3 regions of the Micromonospora sp. NPDC023869 genome follow, and region 1 is predicted to be linked to each of the others. Evidence: riboswitches for the same ligand, from Rfam matches in the RefSeq annotation. Region 1 holds a riboswitch; each other region holds the start of a gene.
The links. A riboswitch is a leader RNA that binds a small molecule or an ion and turns the genes downstream of it on or off. The one in region 1 is predicted to bind cyclic di-AMP.
Positions count from the first base shown of each region.

Region 2: another riboswitch for cyclic di-AMP. It lies ahead of ACZ31C_RS20180 (coiled-coil domain-containing protein); the one in region 1 lies ahead of ACZ31C_RS22000 (C39 family peptidase).
Region 3: another riboswitch for cyclic di-AMP. It lies ahead of ACZ31C_RS01730 (coiled-coil domain-containing protein); the one in region 1 lies ahead of ACZ31C_RS22000 (C39 family peptidase).

Region 1 is NZ_JBVHKD010000008.1:117,005-124,163, reverse strand. Features, by position in the region: gene ACZ31C_RS22030 (JmjC domain-containing protein) at 1-319, opposite strand, end outside; gene ACZ31C_RS22025 (hypothetical protein) at 376-732, opposite strand; gene ACZ31C_RS22020 (hypothetical protein) at 901-1,143, opposite strand; gene ACZ31C_RS22015 (hypothetical protein) at 1,290-1,646, opposite strand; gene ACZ31C_RS22010 (helix-turn-helix domain-containing protein) at 2,042-2,854, shown strand; gene ACZ31C_RS22005 (DUF397 domain-containing protein) at 2,845-3,045, shown strand; gene ACZ31C_RS22000 (C39 family peptidase) at 3,207-4,070, opposite strand; cyclic di-AMP (ydaO/yuaA leader) riboswitch at 4,297-4,438, opposite strand; gene ACZ31C_RS21995 (hypothetical protein) at 4,747-5,511, opposite strand; gene ACZ31C_RS21990 (hypothetical protein) at 5,692-6,087, opposite strand; gene ACZ31C_RS21985 (acyltransferase family protein) at 6,212-7,159, opposite strand, start outside.
Region 2 is NZ_JBVHKD010000007.1:98,113-105,271, reverse strand. Features, by position in the region: gene ACZ31C_RS20195 (alpha/beta fold hydrolase) at 1-331, shown strand, start outside; gene ACZ31C_RS20190 (HelD family protein) at 412-2,526, shown strand; gene ACZ31C_RS20185 (cation diffusion facilitator family transporter) at 2,593-3,510, shown strand; cyclic di-AMP (ydaO/yuaA leader) riboswitch at 3,662-3,794, shown strand; gene ACZ31C_RS20180 (coiled-coil domain-containing protein) at 3,799-4,881, shown strand; gene ACZ31C_RS20175 (1-phosphofructokinase family hexose kinase) at 5,117-6,082, shown strand; gene surE (5'/3'-nucleotidase SurE) at 6,079-6,903, shown strand; gene ACZ31C_RS20165 (STAS domain-containing protein) at 6,907-7,159, opposite strand, start outside.
Region 3 is NZ_JBVHKD010000001.1:456,655-463,813, reverse strand. Features, by position in the region: gene ACZ31C_RS01750 (hypothetical protein) at 1-501, opposite strand, end outside; gene ACZ31C_RS01745 (hypothetical protein) at 718-1,140, opposite strand; gene ACZ31C_RS01740 (helix-turn-helix transcriptional regulator) at 1,236-1,544, opposite strand; gene ACZ31C_RS01735 (carbonic anhydrase) at 1,742-2,440, shown strand; gene ACZ31C_RS01730 (coiled-coil domain-containing protein) at 2,522-3,538, opposite strand; cyclic di-AMP (ydaO/yuaA leader) riboswitch at 3,542-3,673, opposite strand; gene ACZ31C_RS01725 (YibE/F family protein) at 3,840-5,219, opposite strand; gene ACZ31C_RS01720 (metal-sensitive transcriptional regulator) at 5,696-5,992, opposite strand; gene ACZ31C_RS01715 (heavy-metal-associated domain-containing protein) at 6,110-6,319, shown strand; gene ACZ31C_RS01710 (hypothetical protein) at 6,345-7,159, shown strand, end outside.

The DNA of each region.
Region 1 (7,159 bases):
GGACGTAGTTCGAGTAGCAGGTCTCCTGCTGGATGCTGCGGGACAGGCCGGCCAGGTAGGGCATCACCCGTTGGAGGTTGCCGAGGCGGATGGTGTGACCCCGGTCGTAGAGCCGACGCAGGCGTACGGCGTCGGTGCGGCCGTTCGTGATCCAGGAACGGGCGTTGAGTGCCGGGGCCGGAGCCCGGATGGCGGCAATCTCGTCGGCCGGTACACAGCCGGTGTCGATCCATTCGTAGAGCCATTCGGGGGTGACGGTGCGATCCAGTTCGGTCGGCGGGCGCTGGTAGACGCGTGGCTCGTCGGGCCAGCGGTCCATCAGCTCCGCGACGCCGTCTGGGGGTAGTAGGAGACCGAGCGACATGGCTACTCCTGTCAGGTATGTGGCGGCGACGGGCAGACGATGCCGGGGAGGAAGCGATTGGGGCAGCAGACGGCCGCGAACGAGACATAGCTGAACGCCGGGGTGTAGTAGCCCCACGCCACGTCGCTACCCAGAACCAGGCTGGTGCGCTGTCGCTCGATCCGCTCCTGCACGGTCAGCAGCGGTCCGCCGAGCCCGGCAGCCGGGTTCGCCTCGCGGACCCGCCTCATCCAGGCCGCCGCGTCCGCCACCTCGGTCCAGGTCCGCTCGGCGGCGGCCTGGTTCCGGCGAAGTAGCCAGTGGCCGGTCAGTACGGGCGTCATGGTGTTGGCGAGAAAGATCTGTGTCTCCGCGTCGCCGAGGTCCACGCCAGGTCTGCGCGGCCCCTCCTTGGCGAAGTCGGCACGCGAACCGACCCATGGACCGAAGCCGTGCCAATGCCCTTCCCAGCGCATCTGTGTCCTTCTCTGTGCTGTTCGGACCGGCCGCCCTCGTTGCCGGTCGAGGGCGGCCGGAGCTGTTGCCAGGTGCGGTGGTCAGGCGGTCAGGCCCCGGTCCCGGGCCCAGCCGAGTGCGAGGTTGTCCATCTCGCCGCCGGTCAGGCGCAGCTCGCTGCCCGCGCCGGCCTGCTTGTTGTCGCGCACCACGAAGGCGTCGGCGACGCCGGGGATCGGGGCGACCTCGGCGCAGGTCTCGTTGTCACCGCCGAGGTTCCCGCCGCAGTAGGTCGTGAACTGCGCGCCGTCGATCGGCAGCGCATACAGATTCTGCTGGGACATGAGAGTGAACCTTCCGTGCTTTCGCGTGTGCGAAGGTACGGCCTCCGCGTCCGTTATGTACTACCTTGATGCGATCACGACCAGTGGGCGACTCGCGGGACGGCGGGAAACCGGAGGCCCTCTCGCCCTCGGCCGACAGCGCTGCTTCAGCTCGGCACCTCCACAGCCGGCCGGCGCGCTGCGCCCCAGGCGACAAACCTTTCGAACAGCTCCTCGGACTCCGGGCCGTCGTGCGGGTTGAGCTGGTAGAGGTCGCGCATGGCCTCGTACATCAGGCCGGCGAGATAGATCGTCAGCCCGGGGACGTTCCCCCGGAACTCCACCGGCAGCAGCAGTCTGGCCTCGCCACACGGCCACGGCTGGCCGTCGACCCGGCAGAACCAGGTCGGTCGCGCCGGAGTGTGCGGCGTGTTCCCGCCGGAGCCGACCGGGCGGTCGGCGTGCGGGCCACGGCCAGGCTTCGCGAGCTGGGTGGTCAGCACGGCCGCCCATCCGACCGCCACGCCTGAGCCGGCGTCAGGAAGCCGGTCGGTCCGGGGCCGTGGAGTGGAAGCGCCTGGGTCGGACGACGCATCCACCCGGGCAGCGGAGCGCCCCGCCGACGCTGCGGCAGAACCGGAAGGACCATTGTCGGACACTGGTACGGGTGCGTACGCACGTCGACCTCCGTCGGTAAGGGATCGGGAGGGCCGCCCGCGCACGGGGGGATGTCACGGGCGGCCCCGGAGCAGAACCCGCCCCAGCCCTGCACGGCGTGAAGCAGATCCGCATGAGTGACAGTCTGGTGAGGACATGACTACTGTCGGAAGGCATCGACGCTGGCCACGGCGGCGTCCTGGTGCGCCGATCCGGCCCCTGACGGGAGCTTGGCGATCTTGATGAATCCCCTGGAGGTGACGTGGAACGCGAGCAGCCTTCCGACCTGCACGAGCTGATCCGCACTCAGCTTCGCCGGCTGCGGACGGCAGCGGGCATGAACCAGGAGGAGTTCGGCCGACGGTCGAACTACTCGGCGTCCCTGGTGTCGGCGGTGGAGACCGGCACCCGCCCGGTCGACAGGCCGTTCGCCAAACGGGCGGACGAGGTCCTGGAGACCGGCGGCATGTTCGAGGAACTGCTGCGGACGGCCGAGGTGCTGCGCCAGCCCGCGTGGTTCCTGCCCTACCTGGAGGCCGAGCGCACCGCGAGGCAACTCCGGTGCTACCAGTCGACGCTGGTCCCGGGCCTGCTACAGACCGAGCGCTACGCCCGCGCGGTGATCCGATGTGACGACACCCTGACCGACGCCGGGGTGGAGCGACGACTCGCGAACCGGATGGCCCGGCAGGCGGTGCTGGACCAGGAGGAGCCGCCGCAGTTCGTCGCGGTGCTCGACGAGGTGGTGCTCCGGCGGGTCGACGAACGCCTCCGCGACGTGCTGGTCGAGCAGGTGCACCACCTGATCGACCTCGCCGAACGGCCCAACATCAGCGTGCACCTCGTGCCTGCCGGCATCGGCATGCACGCCGGGTTGGCCGGCCCCTTCATCCTGGCAAGGAGCACGGACGGTGGTTGGGTCGGTAATCTGGACACCCAACTCGGCGGGGTCCTCGCCGACAAGGACGAAGACGTCAATACCCTGCTGTCCAAATGGGAGACCGTGCGCAACGAGGCGCTGTCTGGCCGGCAGTCGATCGAGCTGATGAAGGATGTTGTGAAGCCATGGATCTGAACGGCGCGACCTGGCGCAAGTCCACCCGTAGCGGCTCCAGCGGTAACGACTGCGTGGAGGTCGCAGACAACCTGTCCGACGTCGTGCTGGTGCGCGACACCAAGGACCGGGACGGCGGCACGCTGGCCTTCACCCCGGTGTCGTGGGCGAGCTTCGTCGGCCTGGCGAAGAAGCTCGACCGGCACGCCTGATCCCGGTACGACGCGGAAGCCCTCGGCCATCCGGCCGAGGGCTTCTCCGTGCTCGACAGCACGCACCGCATCAGAGCCGTCTACCTGCCGCCGCACCCCCGGATGTAAGGAAGGGTCCCCTGCTATACACCAGGCGATAGCAGGGGACCCTTCCTTACCTCTCAGGAGGAGTAGCCGCGGGTGGCGGCCCAGTGGGCGAGGTCGATGGTGGTCATCCAGTACGAGTAGTACGAGGCGTCGGCCGAGTCGGCGATCTTGACCAGTCGACCGTCGTCCTCGTAGCCCACCACGGCGACGTAGTGGCCACCGGGGAAGGAGTGCCAGCCGCCGTCGGTGTCGGTGGCGCTGCCGGCCACGTTCACCACGACGCCGCGCCCGTCGGTGATCGCCTCCACCACGTCGGCCTGGAGCTGGTCCATCTGCGCCGGGCTGGCCGAGCCGCCCGGCAACATCGTGGTCGAGTACGGCTCGCCCTTGACCGTGGCGTTGAGCACCCGGGTGGTGTCCTGGGCCGAGTTGGTGCCGGCGTACGTGGTGCCGAGCTGGGAGGCCAGGGTGTCCTGGTCACGGTCGACACCGGCGGCGCTGAGCGCGTTGCGTACCGCGGCCGGACCGCAGTAGTAGCCGGTGGTCTGCGCCTGGAAGTCGTAGTCCAGGACCTTCCGTGCGGGTACCTTCGGCGCGGCCTTCGCACTGGTGGCCACCGGCGAGGGAGCCGCCGAGGTGGCCTTCGGCGAGGGCGACGGCGACGGCGCGGCGCTGCTCGGGGCCGCGCTGCTGGGCGGGGTCGACGGGGTCGGCTCCACCCGGGCCTCGGCGCGGGAGACCGCGGTGTCGCCGCGCAACTCGGCGACGGCGGTCGTGGTGTGCGCGGTGGCCGGGGTGTCCTCGGTGCCGACGAGTACGGCACCGGCACCGGTGGCCAGCGCCAGCGCGGCGGCCGAGGCGGCGACGACCTGGTAGGGGCGTTCGGTGGCCAGCCGGCGTAGCTGGCGCGTGACGGTCTGCTTCACGGAGTCCTCCACGGGGGCTCAGGGAGGCACGGCGAACCGCTCCGGCGGTCAGCTCGACAGGACCTGTCGAGGACCACCCGAGTACGGGGACGGCCGTGCGAGGGGCGACGCCCGGTCGACCGGGCGGGGGCGGTGGTCGCAGTCAGCTCGTGGCCGACGGCCCGACGAGCGCGGGCACCGCGGTGCCGTGGAGGTGCGGGAACTCAAGGGGTACGACGAGGGGATGCACGAGAGGAAAAGCTCCTTCCGACACCGCCGACCGGGTTAGCTGACGGGTTCGGGCGGGAAGACGGCCCTACCGTGAGCCGAGGCTCGCGGATTCACCCCAGTGGTGCGGTGGGTCCCCGGTTCGTGAGACCACGATTAGGCGGGTCGATGCGGCGTCGCCTCCTGCGATCGGGTACCGCATCGGACGGGCCGACACTACTGGCCGACCATTGCCCTGCCAACCCGTCCTGACCTGCGCAAACATGATCCAGGTCGATGATTTTCGGGCGTTCGGTCAGCGACGTCGCGCAACGGGACCGACGGCGATCGACGCAACAGGCGGTGACAGGGGGACCACCCGCAGACAATGTCTCCGGGCATCGCGTCACGTCTCGGGCGGTTCCCGCCTCGGCGTCCGTTCCGGCGAGGGATGTGACCGGGCTCACCCAATCCGGCCGGACTATCCGGTCGCCGAGCCGGGTCACCCCACGCGCGCCGGGCGCCACCGCGGGACTGCTGCGGCCGGACGTGCGACGGCGGTGGCGGTGGGCGCCGGGAGCAGGTTCGGCCGCAGGCGCTGCGCGGCGGCGTACGCCTCGGCGGAGAGCACCCGGGCCGCGTCGGTGGCCAGCTCGGCCTCCCGCCAGGCGGCCCGTTCCCGCTCGGCGGCGACCCGGTACGCGGCCCGGTGGTTGTCGCGGACGACCCGGGCCAGGACGACCTCCTGTTCGGCCGGGTGCAGTCGGGGATCCCAGCCGGCCCGGCGCGCCAGCACGTCGGTGAGCTGCCGCGCCGACAGGTCACCGCGCCAGTGCGCCTGCATCGCCGCGTGGTGCAGCCAGCGCTCCCGGGCGGCGTACTCGCTGGCGGTGCGCGGGGTGCGGGGGGCGGGCAGCGCGGTGGCCCCGGCGAGCCGCCGGGCCCGGCTCTCCGCTTCGTCGAATCCGGCCCAGGCCCGGTCGAGAGCGGTCTGAGCGGTACGCCACGCCTCCTGCCGCCGTACGGCGTTCTGCGCGGCCCCGGCGGCGGCCACGGCCACCTCACCGGCGTAGCGGCGCAGGTCGGCCGCCTCGGCCTCGGCGGGGTCGGCGGCCGGGCCGGTGGTCTCGTCGGCGCCGGACGAGGCCGGTTCGGGCCGGGCGACCAGGGCGGTGAGCACGCCCAGCGCGAGCACGAGCAGCACCGACCAGATGGCGGCGGCCCGGGGCACCTCGATCAGGAACTGGTAGAGGACGGTCTTCTCCATGGCGGTACCTCATGGGCAGTGGTGCGCTGACAGCGGACCGCGCCGGCATCCGGTCGTCCGGTGGCGGTGCCACGGGGCCGGGCGGGGCGGTGACGGGATACGTCGCGGGCAGAGATCCCGGGCGTTGCGGGACGGGGGCTGCGGCGGAGTCCGGTTGGCGGGCCGCAGCGGGGCGCGAGGTCAGACGCCGGGTGGGGCGCGGGCACCGTGGGCGGCCGGTGCGACCGTCGTCGGGGCGGATGTCGCCGGACCTGCGACCGCCGTCGCGGCAGTCCGCTGCGGCTCCGGGCGCGCCTCCGGCAGCAGTCCGGGTACGTCGACCCGGTCGACGACCCCGGTGCCGGCCACCGCGACCAGCGTGCCGGCCGACGTGGGCTGCCAGCCCGCGTGGGGCGACTGCGCGAGCAGGGCGGACGACGCGACCCGGTCGACGGCGGGGTGCCCGGCGGGGGCGCCCTGGGCGGGCATCGCCCAGGCGCCGAGGGTGAACGCGGCGGCGACCGCGAACCCGGTCAGCAGCCGCGTCGCCCAGCGCGCCAGCCACCACAGGGGACGGGCGGACGCGACGGGAAGCACATCGTCACGCTACCGCCACCACCGTCGAATCGCATCGGCGACGGGCGTGTCGCGTCGGCGACGCGCCGGCGATGACACACGAAACAGCAGGTCGGACGGCCGACGAGGACCATCCACCATGGACTCAGTGGTGCGGCTCGCGCCGACCGGCGGTGCTCGGCTCGTCACCCGCCACCCGCTGCCTCGGCAGCCCGGCGGGCGGCTCGGCAGGCGGCTCCACCGGCGACCCCGCAGGCGGCTCCGCGCACGCTTCTGCGGGTGGCTGAGTGGGCGGCCCTGCGAACTCGGCGGTGCGCGGCGCGGCAGCGGGGGCGCGGCTCGGGGCGAGTCGCCGCATCATCGGTTGCTCCACGTAGCGGTGCAGCAACGCGGCCAGTGCCAGGGTGATCAGCAGGAACCCGATCACCGCCGGCACTCCCCACCAGCCGGGCAGGCCGGTGCCCCAGTCGCCGGTGAGCCGCAGGATCGTCATGATCGCGAAGACGTGCACCAGATAGAAGGCGAACGAGACCTCGCCCAGCCAGACCATCAGCCGGGAGCGCAGCGGCGACCGGCGGCCGTGCACGTCGGCGTCCGCCGCCGCCGCGATCACCAGCACGTACGCCACCGACAGCAGGGCCGCCCAGAGCTCGGCCCGGATCCACTGCGAGGCCGCCACCCAGGTCGCGACGAAGATCACGGTGGCCAGCGGCAGCCGGGGCCCGCGCCAGCGACCGCGCAGCATCAGCTCGGCGGCGGCCACGCCCATCCAGAACTCCAGCGACCGCACCAGCGGGAAGATCTGGGCGAACCACCACCGGCTCTGCTCCGGCACCAGCAACTGACCGGGCCAGAGCGCCAGGATCAGCAGCGGCATGGCGATCACCACGGCCCACAGCATCCACGGCCTGGCCCGGCGGACCAGCGGCAGCGCCAGCGGCAGGCAGAGATAGAAGAACAGCTCGCAGGAGAGCGACCAGCTCACGTTGTTGACGCTGTAGAAGTAGCCCGGTCGCGGGTCCCACGCCTGGAGCAGGAACAGGTTCTCCAGCGCGGCCACCGGGTTGATCGGGTCGGCGAACCAGAGCGCCGC
Region 2 (7,159 bases), on a different contig from region 1:
GGTGGCGCGCGCCTCGCTGCGCTCGATCGGCGGGTTCCGGGCCTCCTTCGGCGCCCAGCACCGGCTGGAGACGTTGGCCACGCTGGCGGATCTGCCGGCGGCGGCGTTGGTCGGGGACCGGGACCGGCTCACCCCGCCTCCGTGCGCGGAGTCGATCGCCGCCGCGCTGCCCGCCACCGAGCTGACCGTCTGCCCCGGCGCCGGGCACATGTTGATGATGGAGCGTCCCGAGGAGGTCACCGCGGCCCTCTCCGGCGTGCTGCGTCAGGTGCTCGCCGACGCCCGCCGCGCCGGTGGTCGGGCCGCCGCCGGCCGCACCCGCCGCCGCTAGGCCCGGTGCCTCCGCACGCCCGCGAGGTGGGGCGTAATCTCGTGCGGTTGGCCGGGCCGGGTGACGAGGAGAACGAAGCGGTGGACCAGAGCACCCTGGACCAGGAGATCGCCGTCGAGCAGCGGCATCTCGACCGGGTGTACGCACGACTGGCCGAGCTGCGCCGGGCGGCGGTCCGTGCCGAGCGGGACGGCTACCGGCTGGCCCGGGTCGGCAACTTCGGCGCGCTGGTGGAGCGGGACGCGATGGTGTTCCACGCCGCGCAGCGCCGTCACGTGCTCGACGCCGAGTACGAGGGGCTGGTCTTCGGCCGTCTGGACCTGCGCGACGGGCAGGTGTTCCACGTCGGACGGCTGGGCATCCGCGACGAGGACGCCGCGACGCTGGTGGTCGACTGGCGTGCCCCGGCCGCCGCCCCGTTCTATCAGGCCACCCCGGCCGAGCCGCTCGGCGTGGTACGCCGCCGGACGATCCAGTCCAGCCGGGAGCGGGTCACCCGGATCGAGGACGACCTGCTCGACCCGGACGCCGCACCGGCGGAGATGGCAGTGGTCGGCGACGGCGCGCTGCTGGCCAACCTGTCCCGGACCACCGGTCGGGGCATGCGCGACATCGTGGCGACCATCCAGCGCGAGCAGGACGAGGCGATCCGCTCCCCCGGTTCCGGGGTGACGCTGGTCTCGGGCGGGCCGGGCACCGGCAAGACGGCGGTGGCGCTGCACCGTGCCGCGTACCTGCTCTACTCCGACCGCAGCCGGTACGCCGGGGGCGGCATCCTGGTGGTCGGCCCCTCCTCGGTCTTCGTCGAGTACATCGCCTCGGTGCTGCCGTCCCTGGGTGAGGAGACCGCCACCCTGCACTCGCTGGGCACCCTCTTCCCCGGACTGGTCGCCACCCGCACCGACCCGGTCGAGGTGGCCGCGGTCAAGGGGTCGCTGCGGATGCGCCGGTTGCTGGAGCGGGCGGCCCGGGACGGCGTACCCGACTCCCCGGCCGAGCTGCGGCTGCTCTACCGGGGGCAGTTGCTGCGGCTGGAGCGGGCCGAGCTGGACGCCATCCGGGACCGGGCGTTGGCCCGGGGCGCGCGACGCAACGAGGTACGCCGGGCCGGCTTCGACGGTGTCCTGGCGGCGCTCTGGGCGCAGGCCCGCCGGTTGGGCATCGCCCGGCTGCCCGAGCAGCGGGCCTTCGAGGACGAGCTGATCGACCGGACGGACTTCCGGGACTTCCTCAAGGCGTGGTGGCCCCGGCTGCATCCCCGGCACGTGCTCGGCTGGCTGGCCGATCCGGAGCGGCTGCGCCGGTACGCCGCCGGGCTGCTGTCCCGGGCCGAGATCCGGCTGCTGGAGCAGGCGTACCGGGGGCTGGGCGCCGAGGGGCCGACCGTCGCCGACGTGGCGCTGCTCGACGAGCTGGACGCGCTGCTCGGCAAGCCGGTGCGTCCGGCCCGCGCGAAGCGCGACCCGTTTCAGCTCGCCGGCGGGGTACGCGAGCTGAGCACGTACGCCGACCGGCAGCGGGCCGCCCGCCAGGCGGCCCGGGAGCGGCCCGAGGACTACCGCGACTACGCGCACGTGGTGGTGGACGAGTCGCAGGACGTGTCACCGATGCAGTGGCGGATGATCGGCCGGCGCGGTCGGTTGGCCTCGTGGACGGTGGTGGGTGACCCGGCCCAGACCGCGTGGACGGGGGATCCGCAGGAGCTGTCCCGGGCCCGGGACCAGGCGTTGGGTCGTCGTCGGCGGCACCGGTTCACGCTCACCACCAACTACCGCAACTCGGCGGAGATCTTCGCGGTGGCGGCGGCCGAGATCCGGCGGGCGTACCCGGACCTGGCCCTGCCCACCGCGGTGCGGACCACCGGGGTCGACCCGGTGGCACTGGTGGTGCCGGCGGCGGAGCTGGAGACCAGCGTGCTGACCGCCGCGAGCGCGCTGCTCGGCGAGGTCGAGGGCACCGTCGGGGTGATCACGCCGGTGCCGCGCCGGGACGAGGTCGCGGCCTGGCTGGGCGGGCTCGGCGGCGAGCGCCTCCAGGTGGTGACCAGCCTGGAGGCCAAGGGCATGGAGTACGACGGCGTGGTGCTGGTCGCCCCCGGTGAGATCCGTGCCGATCCGGGCTCCGGCGTGCGTACGCTCTACGTCGCCCTGTCCCGGGCCACCCAGCGGCTGACCACGATCGACCCGACCGGCTGAGCGCGCACATATAGCAATGTCGGCATAGATCCGTCCCCGGCGGGGCGCAGCACGCAAGGTGTCTGCGTGGGCGCGGGCCACGACCACCACCACGCTTCGGTGTCGAACGCCGCACACCGCCACTCCGGCCGGCTGTGGGCGGCGTTCGTGCTGCTCGCCGTCCTGATGGTGGTGGAGGCGGTGACCGCTCTGTGGACCGGCTCGCTGGCTCTGCTCTCCGACGCCGGGCACATGTTCACCGACGTGCTCGGCATCGGGATGGCGCTCGCGGCGGTGACCGCCACCCGACGCGTGGACACGCATCCACAGCGCACCTTCGGCCTCTATCGGCTGGAGGTGCTCGCCGCGTTGGCCAACGCCGTGCTGCTCGTCGGCGTCGCCGGTTACGTGCTGGTGGAGGCGGTACGCCGGTTCGGCGACCCACCGGAGGTGCGTACCGGGCCGGTGCTGGTGGTGGCCACGCTCGGCCTACTCGCCAACCTGGTCGCGTTCGCGCTGCTGCGACCCGGGGCACGGGAGAGCATCAACCTGCGCGGGGCGTACCTGGAGGTGCTGGCCGACCTGCTCGGCTCGCTGGGGGTGATCGCGGCGGCGGCGCTGATCGCGCTGACCGGCTGGTGGTGGGCGGACCCGCTGGTGGCGGTCGCGATCGGCGCGTTCATCCTGCCGCGTACCTGGCGTCTGGGCCGGGCGGCGGTCCGCATCCTGGTGCAGGCCGCCCCGGAGCACCTCCAGGTCACTGCGGTGCATGACCGGCTGGCCGCGGTGCCCGGCGTGGCCGGCGTCCACGACCTGCACGTCTGGACGCTCACCTCCGGGATGGAGGTGGCCTCGGCCCACCTGACCACCGCCGAGGGCGTCGAGGTCGGCACGGTGCTCCGCGCGGCCCGTACGGCACTGCGCGAGGACTTCGACATCGCGCACGCCACGTTGCAGATCGAGCCCGGGACGAGCGCAGGTGCCTGTGGGACGGTGGAGTGGTAGCGGGACGAGGAATGCGAAAGGCAACAATAATCCCATTTGTCTGGTTTACTGGTGATCAGGGGAACACCAGGAGTCACACCGGCTGCACCAGCCCCACCAGCACCGGTAGGCTCGGACCCGGTCTCCGCCAGGCGGCACTCGACGGTGCCGGCGGTGACCGCCGCCTAATCGCCCGCCAGGGCGAACCGGGGAACCATGTTCCAGGGGTGCATCCGCGTCCAGCGGTAGGGATCTTCCGTCCCGAACCCGTCAGCTAACCCGGTCGGCGGCTGACGGAAGGACATGTGCATGCCAGCAGTGGCAACCGTGAGACCGGCCGCCCGTACGGCGGCCCTGATCGCTGCGGGGCTCGCCCTCGCCCTGGGCGCCGCGCTCGCTCCGTTCAGCGCTGCCTCCGCAGCCCCCGGTGACGTCGGCGACGAGGGCGGCACACCGGCGCTGCGCGCCCAGTTGGAGGCGGCCAGCAAGGGCTACCTCGACGCCAAGACCGCCCTGGACCGCTCGGTCGTCCGGCAGAAGAAGCTGGCCGAGCAGCTCACCACGACCGAGGGTCAGCTCACCGAACGCAGCGACAAGGTAGCCGAGATCGCCGCGCAGGCGTATCGCGGCGGCCGGCTCGGTGCCGCGTCGGCGCTGCTCAACAGCGGTTCCCCGGCCGGCTTCATGGACCGTGCGGCGGCGCTGGACGCGGTGGCGGCCAACGAGGAACGCGCGCTGCGGGACCTGCGGACCACCCGGGACGAGGTCAGCAAGACCAAGCAGGCCCTCGACGTCGAGGTGCAGGAGCAGCGCAAGCAGGTGGCCGTGATGGCCAAGCGCAAGGAGCAGGCCGAGCGCTCGCTGACCGTGGCCGAGGAGCGCGCCGAGCGGGCCGAGCGGGCTGCGGCACAGGAGCGGGCCAACCGGACCCCGGCACGTGGCGGCGGTTCCAGCAGCGCCACCGCCAAGCCGGCACCGCGCAACTCCAACGGCTCCTGGCCGGCCGAGTCGTGCAGCGTCAACGATCCCACCCCGGCCAACGGCTGCATCACGCCCCGCACCCTGCACGCGCTCAACCAGGCCAAGGCGGCCGGCTTCACCCGGTACGTCTCCTGCTACCGCGCGGGCGGCTCGGGTGAGCACCCGAAGGGTCGGGCCTGCGACTTCGCGGCGCAGAAGAACGGTTTCGGCGGGGTCGCCACCGGCGGCGACCGGACGTACGGCAACAACCTGGCGGCGTTCTACGTCAACAACGCCGACCGTCTCGCCGTGCTCTACGTGATCTGGTACAAGCAGATCTGGCTGCCGAGCAGCGGCTGGCGGACGTACAGCGGCGCGCGGGGCGACCCGTCCAGCGACCACACCAACCACGTGCACCTGTCGGTGTACTGATCCACACGGCACGCCGGGTGGCCGCCCTCGCGGGTGGTCCACCCGGCGTCGTCGTTCCCGCACTCCGAGGCGGCTGCCTCGGTTCCGCCCCGCCCGTCGCCGCGCGCTCTGCGGCCACCTTGGTTACCGTCGACATCGAAGCGGACATTTCGTGGCGACCGGGAGGAACGGTTATGAGCGGACCGCAGCGGACCCAGTGCGACGGTGCGTCGTGAGCGCGGCGACCGGACATGTGATGGTCTTCGCGCCGACCCCACTGCTCACGGTCACGATCGACCAGCCCAACGAGACTCCGGAGCTGCACCTGCACCCCGGCGGTCAGGGCGTCTGGCAGGCCCGGATGGTGCTGTCGCACGGCGTCGACGTGGTGCTCTGCACCGCGCTCGGCGGCGAGATCGGGCAGGTGCTGGAGCCCCTGCTGGTCAGCGAGGGCGTCGACCTCAAGGTGGTGGCCCGGGACTCCGGCGGCAGCGGCGGGTACGTGCACGACCGCCGCGAGGGCACCCGGCAGGAGATCGTCGACGTGACCGGGCAGCCGCTGAGTCGACACGAGTTGGACGAGCTCTACAACCTGTCGCTGGGCGAGGGGCTGCGGGCGGCGGTGAGCATCCTGAGCGGCCCGAACGACCCGTCGCTGGTCCCCGCCGACCTCTACCGGCGCTTCGCCGCCGACCTCGGCGCGAACGGCAGCCGGGTGGTGGTGGACCTCTGCGGCGACCACCTCACCGCCGTGCTGGACAGCGGGGTGTTCTTCGTCAAGGTCAGCCACGAGGAGCTGATCGCCGACGGCCGCGCGGCCGACGACGACGAGGAGCAGCTCACCCGGGCGATGTACGAGCTGCACGCCACCGGCGCCGAGAACGTGGTGGTCAGCCGTGCCGACAAGCCGGCGCTGGCCCTCGTCGACGGCGAGGTCTTCGAGGTGCAGATGCCCCGCCTGGAGGCGGCCGACCCGCGCGGTGCGGGAGACTCGATGACCGCCAGCGTGGCCGCCGTGGTGGCGCGCGGCGGTGACGTACGCACCGCGATCCGGACCGGCGCGGCGGCCGGCGCGCTGAACGTCACCCGGCACGGGCTGGGCACCGGGCGGCTGGACTCGATCACCGGCCTGGTGGACCGGGTACGCCTGGAGCCGGCCGGCGTCCGCCGGCAGGAACGCACCACCCCCGACGAGTTGGCCCACCGGGTGGGTGGCGCATGACCCTGCGAGTGTTGATCACCAACGACGACGGGATCGCCGCGCCGGGCATCCATGCGCTGGCCCGGGCGGCGGTCGACCGAGGGCTGGACGTGGTGGTCGCGGCACCGTTGGAGGAGGCGAGCGGCACCAGCGCCGCGATGAGTGCCGTGGAGCAGGACGGGCAGGTGGTGGTCCGTGAGCATCCGCTGCCGGATCTGGCCGGGGTACCGGCCTTCGGGGTCGGCGGCTCACCCGGCTTCATCGCGTTGATCGCCGTGCACGGCGCGTTCGGGCCGCCGCCGTCGGTGCTGCTCTCCGGCATCAACCGGGGGGCGAACGCGGGCCGGGCGGTGTTGCACTCCGGCACGGTGGGTGCGGCGTTCACCGCAGCCGCCAACGGCTGCCGGGCGTTGGCGGTGTCACTGGACGTGCTCTCCGTCGGGGAGGCGACCGCCGTCAGCGGAGGTGCCGCGGTGGCCGCCGCGGCCCGGGTACGCGACGCCGAACGGAACTGGGCCACCGCCGCTCACGTGGCCCTGGACCTGCTCCCCCGGCTGACCGCCGGTCCGGTGGAGAGCGTGCTCAACGTCAACTCGCCGGACGTGCCGCTGGACCGGCTGCGCGGCGTACGCCGGGCGGGGCTGGCCACCTTCGGTCAGGTGCAGATGACCGTCGCCGAGGCCGGCCACGGTTTCGTGCGGACCGCACTGGAGGAGCCCGGTCAGGCGGTGCAGCCCGGGACCGACCTGGCATGGCTCGCCGATGGGTACGCCTCGGTGACGGCGGTCCGCGCCGTCACCGAGGTGTCGGACGTGAACCTGTCCGGTCTCGACGGCGACTGACGGTCAGCCGCCAGGAAGGACCTCGGGAGTGGCGGCGGCACCGGCGTAGTACGGCTCCGGCGCGCCGAAGAGACCGAGCAGCCCGGTCACCCAGAGCTGTCGGTGCACGAACCGACTGGGTTCGGTGACGATCAGCTTGACGCCACTGACCTCAGCCGTCTGGAAGCCGGCGACCATCGCGCTGATGCCCACCGAGTCGATGAAGGTGACCAGCCGCATGTTGAGCTCGATCCGGGCCGGCCGCCCCTTGGCCAGC
Region 3 (7,159 bases), on a different contig from region 1:
ACCCCGGTGGGCGAAGACGTCGCTGAGCTGTTCCACCGACAGCTCCCGCCGCCAGTACGCCTCCATGGCCGACCGGTGCAGCCACCGCTCCCGGTCGGCGTACTCGGCGGGGGTGCGCGAGGTCTGCGGCAGCGGCATCCCGGTGGCCGCGGACAGCCGGCGGACGTCCGCCTCCGCCGTCTCGTACGCCTTCCACGCCCGCTCGGCCTCGTCCTGCGCGGTGAGCCACTCCTCGCGACGGCGGCGGGCCGTGGCGTCGGCCCGGTCGGCGGCCACGGCCACCTCCTCCGCCCAGCGGTCCTGGTCCCGCTGTTCCTCGGTGTGCTCGGTGCGGCTCGGCAGTGCCGCCTCGCGGATCCGGGTGCCCGCGTCGAACCGGAGGAGGTGTCGGGGGCGCAGCAGCAGGGCGGCGATGGCGAGGATCACCACCCCGAGCAGGCTCAGCCAGATCACGGCGGCCATGGGGACGTCGGGCATGACGTAGGAGAAAGCGGTTCGCATCATCAACACCTCTCGCGGTCGGATGAGGGTCGTCGACTGGGGGAAGGTCTGTGGTCGCCGAGGTCAGCGACAGGACGTCGGGCCGGGCCGGACGGGTCCGCGACAGCGGTGTGCCCCCGGGACGCTCGGCGACGGTCGGTCGCCGTGTCCGGGGGGTCGGGCCGGGGCGGCGGACGGTCGCGTGGGCCGGTGGGGCGTCCTGAGGCGGGCCGTCGGTCAGGCGGCCGGTGGACCGCGACGGGTCGGCTCACCGTTGCCGACAGTGGGTCGCGGCGCGGCGAGCTGGTGGACCGTGGTGGTGGCCGCGCCGGACTCGGCGGCCGGCTCGGGGCGAGCGGGCGGCGGGGTCGGGACCGTGGGCTGCGTCGGTGAGGTCGCCAGCGTGCCGGAGGCCCGCACCTGCTCGGCGACCGGTGCGACGGTGCCCGGCCAGGTCGGCAGGTCGGCGGTGACGGACCAGGCGCGATGATCGGCGACGGCGTGGATCGGCTGGTCGCCCGCCGGGCGCAGTGGCAGGTTGGCGGCGGCCGTGCCGAGACCGACCGCCAGCACGAGGGCGGCCAACGCCAGTCGGGTCAGCTCCCGCAGCGTGCGCAGCGTCGCCGGCCACAAGGGACGGGCGAGCGCGACGGACGACACGTGTTCAACCTATCGTCCCCGTGTCGATAACGCATGGGCGCGAGTGGGATGGGATCGGTGAACCACGCCACGTAGTCGACTGTGGACGGTACGGGCTAGTCGGTGAACAGGGCGAGCAGGTCGCCGACCTGGCGGTCGGCTTCGGCCGGGTGGCGGAACCGGCCGGCCGGGTTCAGGGTGTACTCGTTGCGGCGGCCCACCCGGGTGCGGTGCAGATAGCCACCCGCCTCCAGGTCGGCGACGATGGCCTGGGCGGCGCGTTCGGTGACCCCCACCTCGCTGGCGACGTCGCGCAGCCGGGCGGTGGGGTTGCGGGCGATGGCGAGCAGTACGTGTGCGTGGTTTGTCAGGAAAGTCCAGTTTCGGGTGCTTTCTCGCTCGTCTGAGGTCGCCATGCCCGCCATCGTATGGCCTGCCCCTGTCACGCTCCGGAGCTGCGCTCGCGCCCGCCCGTCTCGATTGGCAAGCGTTCTGGAATACATGAAATGCAGATCACGCATAGCTTGACGTGCCTTGCGCTGCGTGTGACGGTTGGTGGCAGCCCGTGGCCAGCGCCGGCCGGGATGACCAGGCATTCCACCGAGAGGCGAGGTGACGCCGGATGAGTCGACCCGGAACGATCGGAGCGCAGCCCGGTCCCGAACGTGAGTACCTGACCGCAGACCTTCCCGGTTCGCGGGAGCGCGCCCTCGCCGAGCTGATCGCCGGCAACCGTCGCTTCGTCACCGACACGCTCCGGCACCCCAACCAGAACGCCAGCCACCGGGCCGCCGTCGCCGCCGAGCAGCATCCCTTCGCGGTGATCGTGGGCTGCTCCGACTCCCGGCTCGCTGCGGAGATCATCTTCGACCGTGGGTTGGGTGATCTCTTCGTGGTCCGGACCGCCGGGCACACCATCGGCCCGGAGGTGCTGGGCAGCGTCGAGTACGCGGTGAGCGTGCTGCGTACGCCGCTGGTGGTGGTGCTCGGGCACGACTCGTGCGGCGCCGTCCAGGCGGCCCGGGCCGCGGCGGCCACCGGCACCGCTCCGTCGGGGCACCTGCGGGCCGTGGTGGACGCGGTGGTGCCCAGCCTGCGCCGGGCCGAGCAGGCGGGGGTCGACGATCTGGACGCGATCGTCGACATCCACATCGCGCAGACCGTCGAGGCGATGCTGGAGTCCTCCGAGGCGCTGGCCGCCGAGGTGGCCGCAGGCGGGTGCGCGGTGGTGGGCATGTCGTACCGGCTGGCCGCCGGTGAGGTGCGGACCGTCGCGGCGGAACCCGCCGAGATGGCGGGTGTGGTCACGCCCGTGGGCTGACCCGCCGGATTGCCCGACACGGACGACGAGGGCCGCTCCGCCGGACGGCGGAGCGGCCCTCGCAGGTCACCCGGACGGCGCTCAGAGCAGCGACACGTGCACGTGGTCCGTGTGGTTGGACGGGCCGCTGTAGGACCGCCACCTGTTCTCGGTCGGGAACCAGATCTGCCGGTTCCAGATCACGTAGTAGATGCCGAGCCGGTCGGCGTTGCGGACCAGGAAGGCCGCCAGGTTGTTGCCGTAGATCCGGGTGTCGTTGTTGTGCCAGGGGCTGAACCCGCTGTTCTGCAACGACCAGTCACACGCCCGGCCCTTGGGGTGCTCGAACTTGTCACCGGGCCGCCAGCAACCGACGAAGCGGTCGAAGCCGGCCCGCTTGACCTCCTTGTACATGTGCAGGGTGCGCGGCGTGATGCAGCCCGACGTGGTCGGGTCCTTCTGGCTGCACGACTCCGGCTTCCAACTGCCGTCGGACGCGCGGTTCGGCGCCACCCGGGCGACCGGCGAGGTGGCGGCCACCAGGCCGCCGGTCAGGCTCTCACCACCGACCAGGCGGAGTGACTTCTCCGCCTCGGTCTTCTTGCGAGCCATGTCGTTGGTTAGCTTCTGCTGCTCACGGACCTCGGCGTCGGACGCGAGCTTGGCCTGGTCGGCGCGCTCCCGGATCGTGTTGACCTCGCCCAACTTCTTGTCGTTGAACAGGTTCAACTCGTCCAGGGCGGACGCACGGTCCATGAACGAGTCCGGCGCGTTGCTCTGCAACAACATCGCTATCGCACCCACCCGGCCGGTGCGGTACGACTGCGTCGCGATCTCGGCGACCTGCGGCCGGAGCGCGTCGAGGTCGGCCTGTGCGCGGCGCAGCTCGACGTCGAGCTTGAGCTGGCGCTTCTTGGACCGCTCCAGCTGGTTCTTGGCCTTGGAGAAGTCGCGGTTCGCCGACTCGATCAGGTCGTTGAGCATCGGTGGGTCGTCGTCGTGCTCAGCTGGCGCGGGTGGGTTCGGCGCGGCCATGGCCGGCAGGGGCCCGGCGAACACGGCGAACGCGGCGAACACGGCCACCACAGGGGTCATCCAGCGGCGTAGGGGTGCCGTCACTTCTTTCCCTTCCATCGACCGCCGACCGGGTTAGCTGACGGGTTCGGAACGGAAGTGGCCCCTACCGCTGACGCGGATTCACCCCACCTACCTGGGTCCCCGGCTCGCCTCGCGGCGATTGGGCGGTGGCACCGCAGGCGCCGCTGCGCGCCTTCGTCGGTGACCGGCTGTGAGGTTACCCGACGGTCCATGTCGGTCTCTACGCCCCGAACCCGGCTAGATGCGTCATTTCGTAATCGCGATGGGTGACCAACGACACGGGCACGAACCGTGTCGGCAGGGGCGGTCACGCTGCGGGGTGTCACCATGTGGTGTCCGTGCTCCTGTCCGGGTCGGGCCACCGCGATCCGGTGGCGGGGGGTGTGTCACGCGCACGCGCGGTGCTGAGCGCGTGCAGGGCCTCGGTCCGGTCCGTGCCGGGCCGGGGAGTCGGGGGAGTGGGGCCGTCGCCGTCCGGCCCGTCGTCGTGGCCGTGGTGGCCGCCGGGCTCCGGGTTGTCCCGCCGTCCGGCGGTGACCACCAGCGCGGCCAGTGCGGTCGTCAGCGGTACGGCGGCGACCAGCCCCAGCGTGGCCACCACGCTGCGGACGATCTCCTGGGTGAGGAACTCGCTGGTCACGATCTGGCCGAGCGCGCGGGTGTCGGCGGTGAGCAGGAGCAGCAGCGGCAGCGACGCGCCCGCGTACGCCAGCACGATGGTGTTCACCACCGAGGCGATGTGGGCCCGGCCGACCCGGGTCGCCGAGCGGTACAGCTCCCGGCGGGTGAAGCTCGGGTTGGCGTGACGCAGTTCGGTCACGGCGGCGGCCTGGGTCACCGTGACGTCGTCGAGCACGCCGAGCGAGCCGATGATGATGCCCGCGAGCAGCAGGCCGTGCAGGTCGACGTCGCCCCGGAACATGGACAGCGTGGTGGCGTCCTCGCTGCCGAAGCCGGTCAGGTGGGTGGCCCGGGTGGCGGCCAGCCCGAGCAGGCCGGTGAGCACCAGGCTGCCGAGCGTGCCGAGGACGGCCACCGAGGTCTGTGCCGAGATGCCGTGCGTCAGGTACAGCACCACGAACATGATCAGTGCCGCGCCGACGATGGCGACCACCAACGGCGGCTGGCCGGCACTGATGCCGGGCAGCACGAAGGTGATCAGGATGGCGAAACTGGCCGCCAGACCGCCGAGCGCGGCCAGGCCGCGAAGCCGCCCGAACGCCACGATGGCGGCGGCGAACAGCACCGCGAGCCAGATCAGCGCCTTGCCCCGCTGGTGCTCGGCGATGTTGTAGTAGCTGAGCGAGGGGTCCTCGGGATCGGTCAGGGAGACCAGGATGATCTCGTCGCCGACGCTGACCCGGGGCGCTCCCGGGCCGTCCGGCAGCGGCGTCTGCACGTCCTGACCTTCGTCCGGGCCGTTGTCGACCCGTACGGTCACCGTGCCGCACTGCTGCCCGGCGGTGGTCGGGGTGCCCTCGGGCACGACCGGGTTCGGTGGGCAGGGCTCGTTCACCACGCGGGTGACCGTGCCGTGGTAACGAGGCGTGTCGTCGGCGGCCTCGGGCCGGGGCGGGTCCGAGGGCCAGAGCACGAGCGCGGCGACCAGGGTGACGAGGAAGAGGGGGACCACCGTCACGATGAGGATCCGCCGCACCCGGGGTGGGGTGGGCGGAGCGGAACGGGTGTGGTCGGCGCCCATTCATTGTCTCCCAACGATTCCAAGGCGAACTACGTACCGGCGGGCGAGAAGGTTCAGCGCCGCCGGTCGGCAGCTGCGGCGGGCATCCGGAATGGCCCGAGCGTGGCAGGATGGCTGCGTACCGTGAGGGCGGGGCCGGCTCTCGGCAACCGCAGCAGGGCTGCGGCCGGGGTGCGCAACCGCGGCAGGGCTGCGGCCGTGTCACACCGCCACACGCGGGCGGCGGCAGTGCGCCGCGACCGTGTCGGGGGTACGGCGACGGGCCGCCGAAGGTCTGCTGCGGCGGTGGTGCGTGCCCGACGGCGGGCGGGGGCCGGGAGGCTTCCGGATCGGCTGGCCATCGTGGCGAATGGTAGCCAGGTCGGCATCGGAACGCAGGTCGCGAGCGTGTGTCGGGGACGGGCGTCGGAGACGACACTCCCGGCCGGGCGTGCGGGTGGGTCGGGTCAGCCGCGGCTCATCAGGCGACGGGCGGGTCAGCCGCGCTTCATCAGGCGGCCGACGGCGGCCATCATCTCGGAGGCCATCTCGTCGGCGCGGCCCTCGGCGGCGCCCTCGTGCATGCAGTGCCGGGCGTGTCCGTCGAGCAGGCCGAGAGCGACCTTGTCCAGCGCGGCCTGGATCGCGGAGATCTGGGTGAGCACGTCGATGCAGTAGCGATCCTCGTCGACCATCTTCTCGACGCCGCGTACCTGCCCCTCGACACGACGTAGCCGGGCGAGCAGTTGGTCCTTGCTGGCGGTGTAGCCGCGGATCGGCGCGGGTGTGCTCATGAACACGAGGATAACGTACCCCTGGGGGGTATGGTACGGTCACGGTTGTGGATACCCCCCGAGGGTATTCGACGAGGTGCCCGGCCGGGTGGGCGGGCCCTGGAGAGGAGAGTTGCCATGGTCACCACGGCGTACCAGGTGCAGGGCATGACCTGCGGCCACTGCGTCAGCGCGGTCAGCGCCGAGGTCGGCGCGATCCCCGGCGTCGAGGACGTCCAGGTCGACCTGGCCAGCGGCCAGGTCACCGTCACCAGCGCGCAGCCGCTGGACCCGGCCGCCGTCCGGGCCGCAGTCGACGAGGCCGGTTACGAGTTGGTCGCCGCCTGAGGCGACCGGAGACCGAGGTGTCCCGATGAACACGGCGACGAAGTTGAGCGGCTTCGCGCTCGGCCTCGCGGCGGTGTTCGCCGCCGCGTACGGAGTCGGCCAGGTGACCGGCCCGACGGCCCCGGTCACCGCGACCGGCCACGACAGCGCGACCGGCCACGGCGACGGCCCGGATCAGGGCGGGCACGACGAGAACGCCGGACATGACGACAAAGCCGGGCACGACGCGGGCGCGACCGGGCATCTGCCCGGCGGGCTCCTCGTCTCCGAGCGCGGCTACACCCTCGTGCCGGTCGAGGCCCCGGCGGGCGAGTTCGCCTTCCGGATCACCGGCCCGGACAGCCGGCCGGTGACCGGCTACGACGTGGTGCACGACAAGCCGATGCACCTGATCGTCGCCCGGCGTGACCTCTCCGGCTTTCGCCACGTGCACCCCGAGCTGACGCCGGACGGCACCTGGCGGGTCGCCACGCCGCTCACCGCGCCCGGAGTGTGGCGGGCGTTCGCCGACTTCACCCCGACCGGTGGCGAGCCGTTGACGCTCGGCGTCGACGTGACCGTCCCCGGCACGCTGACCGAGCGGCCGCTGCCCGCCCCGGCGCCCACCGCCACGGTCGACGACTACACGGTCACCCTGGACGGCACGCCGCAGCCGGGCCGCTCGTCCACGCTGACGCTGACCGTCGAGCGCGACGGCGTACCCGTCACCGACCTGGAGCCGTATCTCGGGGCGTACGGGCACCTGGTCGCGCTGCGGCAGGGTGACCTGGCGTACCTGCACGTCCACCCGGAGGGGGTGCCGGACGACGGGCGCACCGAGCCCGGACCCCGGGTGAGCTT